DNA from 4 places in the Holdemanella sp. DFI.5.55 genome. Region 3 is predicted to be linked to each of the others. Evidence: riboswitches for the same ligand, from Rfam matches in the RefSeq annotation. Region 3 holds a riboswitch; each other region holds the start of a gene.
The links. Region 3 has a riboswitch for thiamine pyrophosphate ahead of LJE08_RS08395 (ABC transporter permease). Riboswitches for the same ligand answer to the same signal wherever they lie in the genome.

Region 1 (2,207 bases), on a different contig from region 3:
TTTTCTGCAGCAACTTCATAATAACAAGTTGCCTTAATACAAGCCAATAATGGAGAATAACTAGCTAAAAATGTAGCGATTGCCACATTTAACATACATCCAGTGCCTGTGATTCTTGAAAGCATTTCACAACCATTTGAAATTAAATTCACGTCTTTACCATCTGTAATGACATCGATCTTGCCGCTACAAACAACTACACAACCAAGATGTAAAGCCATGTCCTTTAGCCATTTTGCGCTTTCATAGATATTCTCTTCATCGAGAACATCCGCATCTACACCGTGCGCATGACTTGTCATCCCATAAAAAGCTTTACATTCACTGATGTTCCCTTTAATGACGGTTGGACAATATAAAGAAACAAGTTCTTTGGCATAATTTAATCGAAGTGTTGAACAAGCCACTCCAACCAAATCTAAAATGAATGGTATTCCTTTTTCTTTGGCACATTTTGCACTAATCATCATAGATTTAGCTCTAACATCATCAAAGTTACCTAAATTTAATGCCAAAGCCGCAGAATGGCAAGTGATATCATCAACTTCATCGGGGTGACAAGCCATAATTGGCTTCGCTCCTAAAGCTAATATAAGATTTGCACAATCATTAATTGAAATCGGATTTGTGATACAGTGAATCAAATTATTCGTTTGTTTCAACAAATTTTTGCACTCCTAACTTTCTTTGAATATTTTCTAGGATTCCACTACGAGACATCGACTTCAATAAAACATACGCAATACTTCCACCGATGATTGTACCCATTAAAAAGCTAGGTACATAGAACATCCATGTAAGTCCAGTTCTTCCCCATAAATATGTCATCACTGGATATGAAAGAACAGAACCAATTAAACCTGTACCAATGACTTCACCAAGTACGGCAGCCCAGATTTTTCCTTTACTAACACGATATAAAATACCAGATAATGTAGCTCCAAAAATAGCACCAGTTAAAGCCAATGGTGGAATTCCCATAACTGTCATACGAATTAAACCAATAGCTAAAGCACAAAGAAATGAATACCAAGGCCCCATAAATACAGCCATTGTGATATTAATAAGATGTGCCATAGGACACATTCCTTCTACACGTAAGATTGGAGAAATGACTACTCCAACAGCTACCATCATTGAAAAAAAGACTAAGCTTAATAAGTAATTGTGTTTATTCATAATACTACCTCCTACAGATACAGATGGCCTAGAAAACACGCAAAAAACCATCTGTGGTTCGGTATTAGACAAACAGTCCTCTCTCATCCTGTCAATTCAGGCTCCCTCGCTTGTTTTCTATACTCTAGGCGCTCCCCTACAGTAAGGCAATAAAACAAAAAGACCTGCAACGTAAAAAGACAGGTCAAAAAAATCTATACTTCCTACGCCGGCATTATCCGTCAGGTTTAATGGGTCGAAGTCGAACTTCCTCTCAGCAATAGCTCCCCAGATTTATTTACTACATTTAGAATTTTAGTACAAAACAATTTAAAGTGCAAGCCAAATATGAGATCAAGAAGGAATTTACGAATGAAACAAGACAAGAATCATTTCTAGTCATTTTAGCAATCTATTTTTTGATCTTTTTAACTATGGCAATGTCTCCATATGTGATTGTGAGTGGAGAAGAAAATTCCTTATCCCACATTCTATTTTTTTGCAAGCCTTATTAGTACCAATCTGATTGTTCCATTTGCACTAAACACAATTTACTTGGTATATTTATTATTTAAAACCATCATGTCTCAAGATAATTAGTGCCTATTTTAGCTTTTCAACAAGTTTTAAAAACTTCTTCTCATTCATTACATCATTCGTTATATAATCACCATTGTAGAATAAGGCATAGGTAGTGATAGGAGTTGGCGCATTCTGCGCCTTTTCTTTTGTATCTATATGAATCGCTTTAAATTCTATATTTTGTTCTTTTGAAACATTCTCTATAATCGGAACATACTTCGCATTAAAAGGACATTGACTTGTATAATATAAGACAAAGCCAGACTCTTCGATATGACATTCTTTTGCACAAGATTTAAATTGAGGAACTTTTGAATCATTAAAATTCAAGTACCACAATTGAATACCATTACTCGCTTCATCAGAGATTTTAAAACCTTTATATGTTAAAAATTTAGGATCTGCAAGATACGGCGTCTTCTTTTTTGTAGATAAGATACAAATTCCATCCATTCCCTTCTTCTTAC
Region 2 (2,207 bases), on a different contig from region 3:
GGATCTAGCGCACACTCAAATTGCGCATCCCAATCTAGATTCTTTCTTGCGTCAGCCATCTTGTCATCAATATCTCGTGCTCCTTTAACACCTTTGGCAATATCAGCCGCATGTGCTGCAATCTTAGAAGCAATGATTCCTTGTTTTGTATCTTCAACATTTGGTAAAGCCAAGTGTTCTGCCGGTGTTACATAACATAAGAAGGCTGCTCCTGACATAGCTGCAACCGCACCACCAATAGCCGCTGTAATATGATCATAGCCTGGCGCAATATCTGTAACTAATGGGCCTAACACATAAAATGGAGCACCCATACAGATTTGTTGCTGAACCTGCATATTGGCCGCAACCTGATCTAATGGAACATGTCCAGGTCCTTCGACAATAACTTGTACGTTATGTTCCCAAGCACGTTTTGTAAGTTCTCCTAAACGAACCAATTCTTCGATTTGACAGACATCTGTGGCATCTGCTAAACATCCAGGACGACAAGCATCTCCTAAAGAAATCGTCACATCATATTTTTCACAGATATCCAAGATTTCATCATAGTATTCATAGAATGGGTTTTCTTCACCTGTCATTGACATCCACGCAAAGACTAAACTTCCTCCACGAGAAACAATATTCATTTTACGTTTGTGTTTTTTGATTTGATCAATCGTCTTTCTTGTGATTCCACAGTGCAAAGTAACAAAATCCACACCATCTTTGGCATGTAACTCGACTACATCCAAGAAATCCTTTGCGGTTAATGTATTTAAATCTCTTTGGTAGTGAATCACACTATCATATACAGGTACAGTACCAATCATAGCTGGACATTCAGATGTTAATTTTTGACGGAATGGTTGTGTATTTCCATGACTCGATAAATCCATAATTGATTCTGCGCCAAGATTTACGGCTGCCATAACTTTTTCCATTTCGACATCATAATCTTTACAATCTCTAGAAACCCCTAAGTTTACATTGATCTTCGTGCGTAACATACTTCCCACACCTTCAGGATTTAAAGATTTATGGTTTTTATTGGCCGGAATTACAACCTTACCACATGCGACTAACTCTCTTAGTTCTTCTTCAGTCATTTTTTCTTTTTGGGCTACAATCTTCATTTCTGGCGTAATAATCCCCTTACGCGCAGCATCCATCTGAGTGGTATATGTAGCGCCTGTACTTACTGTACCTTCATTTGTGTTCATTTTAAAATCTCCTTTTCCAAATGATTATTTAACGTGACAAAAAGTGGTGCCCCCATTTCGCCACAAAAAAAAGTGAGCAACCAATATAGGTATACTCACACTAAAAAGACAAAGTATTTCCCTACGTTGGCATTATCCAAATCAGGTTATAGGTCGAAAGTCATACTTTCCTCTCAGCCTGTACTACAAGCTCCCTTTTTTCATTTACATTTAAGTTATACACCAATTCTAAAAGATAGTAAAGATATAAGACATTTATTTTCGAACAGGCTTTTCTTCTTTATCCCAAATTCCAATTCCAGTAATGGCACAAATCATTGAGAAAATAGGAACGACAAAGATAAACCATGCGTATGGAATATAAGCTGTTGAGCACCCAAGTACGCCCATGACATAAATTGTCGCAACACCCCAAGGAACGATAGGCGCAGATAATGTCCCAGAATCTTCGAGTGTTCTAGATAATACTTTACGAGAAACATTCATATCTTCATAAGTCGATTCAAACGTTTGTTCAGTTACAATGATAGATACTGTTTGTCCGCCAGCTGTTAAGAAGTTCACAACATAACAATACACCAAAGTGACAAACACTAGTACTGTACGATTCTTTATAAATTTTAAAAGAACATTTTTTGCCAAAACATCCAAAATACCAGTAGACGTTATGACAGCTCCCATTACACTAGCAACCATAAATGTCACTAATAATTCAGACATAGAAAGTACACCACCACGATTCAACATTGGATCAACAATGGATACACCTGTTTCAATGCTGAAACCATTAAAAGCATAGTTCATTAAATCAACAAAGTTTACCCCTTGAAATACCATCGCAAAAGCAGCAGATACAACTACGGCTAAGCCCATTCCTAATAAGGAAGGTAATTTAAATACAGAAATCAAAATAACTAGAATAGCAGGTAAAATCAATAGAACATTGATATTGAAATGTTTAGATAGCGTATCTAAAATCAATTTTTGTTGGGCAAGGTCCAT
Region 3 (2,207 bases):
TATCAGAATTCGATGTTTGAGCACAGCCAACTAAACTTAACGCAACAGCAGCTGCACACATAGCCTTTAAAATTTTCATTTTCTTTCTCCTTTTCGTAAATGTGGAAATAATATTTTTTCCAATAGAGTCACTCCTAAATTCAATAGAATGCTCCAAAATATAATCATCAATACACACGCAAAGACTTTATCTAACATATATCCGTTTTTTACACGAAGCATGTAATAACCAAGTCCTGCTCTACTTGAAAGCCATTCACCTACAATAGCTCCGCCCACACAATAGGTAGCCGCTACCTTTAATCCTGAAAATAAGCCAATGGCACCCGATGGAATCTTAACAATTTTATAGATTTGAAATAGATTGGCACCAAAACTTTTTAATAAATTGATTTCTTTTTCATTCACTTGTGACAAGGCATCCGTAAAGGATATCGCAATCGGAAAAAAACACATAAATATGACAATTAACACTTTGGGCAACAAATCAAATCCAAACCAAATTGAAAACAAAGGCCCTAAAACCATAATAGGAACGGTTTGTGTCACAATCAAATATGGATAAACACTTGTCTTAAATGTTTTGGATAGATCCATACAAATTGAAATAAGTATCGCAAAGAAAGTACTAATCAACAATCCTAAGATTGATTCTTGCAACGTAACAAGCGAATGTTGCATTAGAATATCAAAATTCTCAATAAGTGCACTGATAATTTTTGATGGACTTGGCAAAATATAAAGTGAAATATCAAATACACGAACATATAATTCCCAGCCACCAATCACTAGAATAAACACAAGCAACGGCATGACAATTCTACGATTTTTCTTCATTCACTAGCTCCTTTCCAAATAAAAAAGGCACCCTAGAGTGCCACCATCAATCGATATGACTCCCTACGCTAGAATTAACCAGATCAGGTAATAAGGGTTTTTCTCAGCATTTGCACCCCTGTCATGTATGTTTTTACTTGCCCATTGATTATATCACAATCTTAGACTAATTTATATTTCTTGCATATATCCTCAACAATTCCATCTAAACTTTTACCATCCATTGAAATCGAATCCATTTTGGATGCATATAAAGTATGGAAATAATCAAAATCCGCCTGTATTTCTCGCATATAATATGCCTTATGCTTATTTAGATACGATTGAGGGATGTGCAAAAGATTGTCATTATCATCCGTAAATTCCAAGCGTTTAAAAACATTTTCAGTTCGATTTGTTAAGTCGAAACAAATAATATCTGAATCTTCAAAGAAATCTTCATATGCATCTAAATACGCAATAGGACTTAGGGCAATGACTACATTTTCATTTTCTTTGATCCAAGATGAAATCATTTCTGCACGCAATTCATCACATTCATATTGATCATTATATTCATCTTGAAACACAAGCATCGTACCATATTTTTCTTTGATTTTCGCATCCATATCGATAAAGTTGTAACCTATTTTCCTTGCCAAGAACTCACCAACAGTGCTCTTTCCAATGTTACACATCCCAAAAATTAATATTTTCATTTTTCCCTCTACATCATTACACGAATCAATCCACATAAAACTAAATGTCCCACATAGAACCAATAAAAAAACCATTTCATAAATGTACTCTTTCCTCTTGTTCCATCATATAAAGACATAATCGGATATACTAAAACAATTCCGAACTGCAACAAACCATAAACTACATCAATACATAAACAATAGACCATTGCATACATAGAAATATATAAGGCCATACCGAGTACTTGTTTTTTTAGATTGCCTTGATTTTTATAAATGTGGTTTGTACAAAGAATGGGAAAGCATGACCAATCACTTGGAAATGCCAACAAACAAAGAATTAGAATACAACCTATCTTCTTTGCATCTTTCCATTCTTGATATTCCACCCATAAACCAATCACCGACAAGAATAATGGCCATATAATACTTGTCTGATTTAATAAAGAATCTTTTAAAGGAATCAAAGAAATGCCAAAACAGAGGTTATACGCAAAGTGAGCGATAATTGAAAAAATCAATAATCTTTCTAAGTACTTCTTTAAACTATGCGTATGCGTATAGCCTTCAACCACCATAAACCACATGATAGGTGCTGCCACTCGTCCAATTAAATGAATCAATAAAAGCCACCAATACTTTTCATAATTCGGATAAAATGTTGTTGCGAAATGATCCATAAACATCGCA
Region 4 (2,207 bases), on a different contig from region 3:
ATGACTTTGGAGGGCGCAAAAGTTTTAGCTGTTGTTGAGGTTATGCCGTACTCAAATGGTTTGAATCGTAATATTGTTCAGTGTCTACATGATTATGATATTCCATTGTATTTAAGTCATACAATTACGGATATTGTGGGTAAGTCTAGAGTGGAAAAGGTTGTTGTTTCTAAGGTGGATGAAAATAGAAATCCAATCGAAGGAACAGAAATGGAATTTGATTGTGACTGCGTATTGTTGTCTGTTGGATTGATTCCAGAAAATGAGTTGTCAAATGATTTAGGGATTGAAATGGATTCTAGAACACATGGCCCTATTGTTTATGAAAATATGGAGACTTCTATGGAAGGGGTATTCGCATCAGGTAATGTTGTGCATGTGCATGATTTAGTGGATTTTGTAAGTTTGGAAAGTGAAACGGCTGGAATGGGTGCTGGTCGATATGTTTCAAATGGCGAAGTATCTAAGGATCGTTTCGTAAGGACGATAAATGGAGATAATATTTCGTATGTAGTTCCTCAATATATTCGTAAGGATAATGTAGAAAAGAGTGTTGAGCTTTCTTTCCGTGTAAGAAGACCAACGCAACAGGTAAATATTGTCGTGAAGGATGGGGATACAATCATTGCGAAATTTAAAAAGGAACATGTGATTCCAAGTGAAATGGAGAAGATATCAATTCCTAAAATATTGCTTGAAAAGGCAGATAAAGAATTGGTTGTATCTATTGAGGAGGATGCGTAATGAGAGAGTTAATTTGTATAACATGTCCTAAGGGTTGCCATTTAAAGGTTGATGAAGAAAATGATTATAAAGTAACTGGAAATGGTTGTCCTAGAGGTGCAATCTATGGAAAGAAAGAGTGTACGCATCCAACTCGTGTTGTGACAAGTACTGTGAAAATTGTGGGTGCTGAGATTGAAAGATTGAGCGTGAAAACCAACGGGGATATTCCAAAGGAAAAGATTTTTGATGTTATGAAGGAATTGAACCGTGTGGTTGTGAAGGCACCTGTGCATCGTGAAGATGTAATTGTTTCTGATATTTGTGGTACGGGTGTTGATTTAGTTGCGACGAAAGACTTATAATATTGTTGTTAAAAAAGGGGAGATTTTAGGCTAAGAGTAGGTTTGTCCTAGACCCTATAACCTGATTTGGATAATACCAACGTAGGGAATATATCTTTTTGATAGTGAGCTGCAGATTGGTTTTCTGCAGCTTTTTTTTCTTGGTGGAGAGAATATGAATTATTCAATTTTTGATGTGGATGGAACAATACTGGATTCAATGGAAGTATGGAATACTTTGGCAAGTCAATATGTTCAAAGTTTGGGAATGGTTCCCGAAAAAAATCTTGATGAAATTGTTTCAGATATGAGTTTAGAACAGAGCGCAACATACTTGAAGAATCATTATAAAATCAGTAAACAAGAAGAACGAATCATTTCTGAGGTATTGAATTTTATATCAGATTTTTATGAGTATGAAGTGAACCTTATGCCTGGGTTTAAAGAGTTTATTTCACATTATGATTCGATTAATGTGATTGGTACAAGTTGTGATGAAGAGCTTGTAAAAATTGCGTTGAATAGACTGGGTGTGTTGAATTATTTTGAAGATATTATAACTTGTTCAAAGGTGAATAAGTCAAAAGATGATCCGGATTTTTATTTGGCATGTGCACAAGTTTTAAACCAAAGACCAGAAGATATAATTGTGTTTGAGGATGCAGATTATTGTATAGATGTGGCGAAAAAAGTCGGATTTAAAGTGATTAAAATAAAAGATTGGAGAGATTTAAATGAAAAGTGCATTAACGATTGCGGGAAGTGATTCGAGTGGGGGAGCAGGCATTCAGGCAGACATTAAAACCATGTGTGCTAACCATGTGTTCGCAACAAGTGCAATCACGGCATTAACAGCGCAAAACACATTGGGAGTAACGGGTATTATGGATGTAACACCTGAATTTTTGGGTGAACAGCTAGATGCGGTATTTACAGATATTTATCCGGATGCGGTAAAGATTGGGATGGTATCAAGTTCTAGTTTGATTGAGATGATCGCAAAGAAACTAAAGGAATATAAGGCAGAAAATATTGTCGTTGATCCTGTGATGGTTGCGACAAGTGGTGCTAGATTGATTAGTGAGGATGCGATTGAAACATTGAAAAAAGAATTGTTGCCTTTAGCTACTTTGATTACTC

Region 1: another riboswitch for thiamine pyrophosphate. It lies ahead of thiW (energy coupling factor transporter S component ThiW); the one in region 3 lies ahead of LJE08_RS08395 (ABC transporter permease).
Region 2: another riboswitch for thiamine pyrophosphate. It lies ahead of thiC (phosphomethylpyrimidine synthase ThiC); the one in region 3 lies ahead of LJE08_RS08395 (ABC transporter permease).
Region 4: another riboswitch for thiamine pyrophosphate. It lies ahead of LJE08_RS04285 (HAD family phosphatase); the one in region 3 lies ahead of LJE08_RS08395 (ABC transporter permease).

Annotation. Positions count from the first base shown of each region.
Region 1 is NZ_JAJDMK010000099.1:3,117-5,323, forward strand. It holds gene thiM (hydroxyethylthiazole kinase) at 1-665, opposite strand, end outside; gene thiW (energy coupling factor transporter S component ThiW) at 646-1,179, opposite strand; TPP riboswitch at 1,363-1,459, opposite strand; gene LJE08_RS12520 (GNAT family N-acetyltransferase) at 1,762-2,207, opposite strand, start outside.
Region 2 is NZ_JAJDMK010000063.1:2,409-4,615, reverse strand. It holds gene thiC (phosphomethylpyrimidine synthase ThiC) at 1-1,205, opposite strand, end outside; TPP riboswitch at 1,307-1,412, opposite strand; gene nhaC (Na+/H+ antiporter NhaC) at 1,461-2,207, opposite strand, start outside.
Region 3 is NZ_JAJDMK010000038.1:203-2,409, reverse strand. It holds gene LJE08_RS08400 (ABC transporter substrate-binding protein) at 1-79, opposite strand, end outside; gene LJE08_RS08395 (ABC transporter permease) at 76-837, opposite strand; TPP riboswitch at 881-967, opposite strand; gene LJE08_RS08390 (shikimate kinase) at 999-1,535, opposite strand; gene LJE08_RS08385 (TraX family protein) at 1,544-2,207, opposite strand, start outside.
Region 4 is NZ_JAJDMK010000012.1:498-2,704, reverse strand. It holds gene LJE08_RS04295 (NAD(P)/FAD-dependent oxidoreductase) at 1-744, shown strand, start outside; gene LJE08_RS04290 (DUF1667 domain-containing protein) at 744-1,088, shown strand; TPP riboswitch at 1,094-1,193, shown strand; gene LJE08_RS04285 (HAD family phosphatase) at 1,243-1,833, shown strand; gene thiD (bifunctional hydroxymethylpyrimidine kinase/phosphomethylpyrimidine kinase) at 1,802-2,207, shown strand, end outside.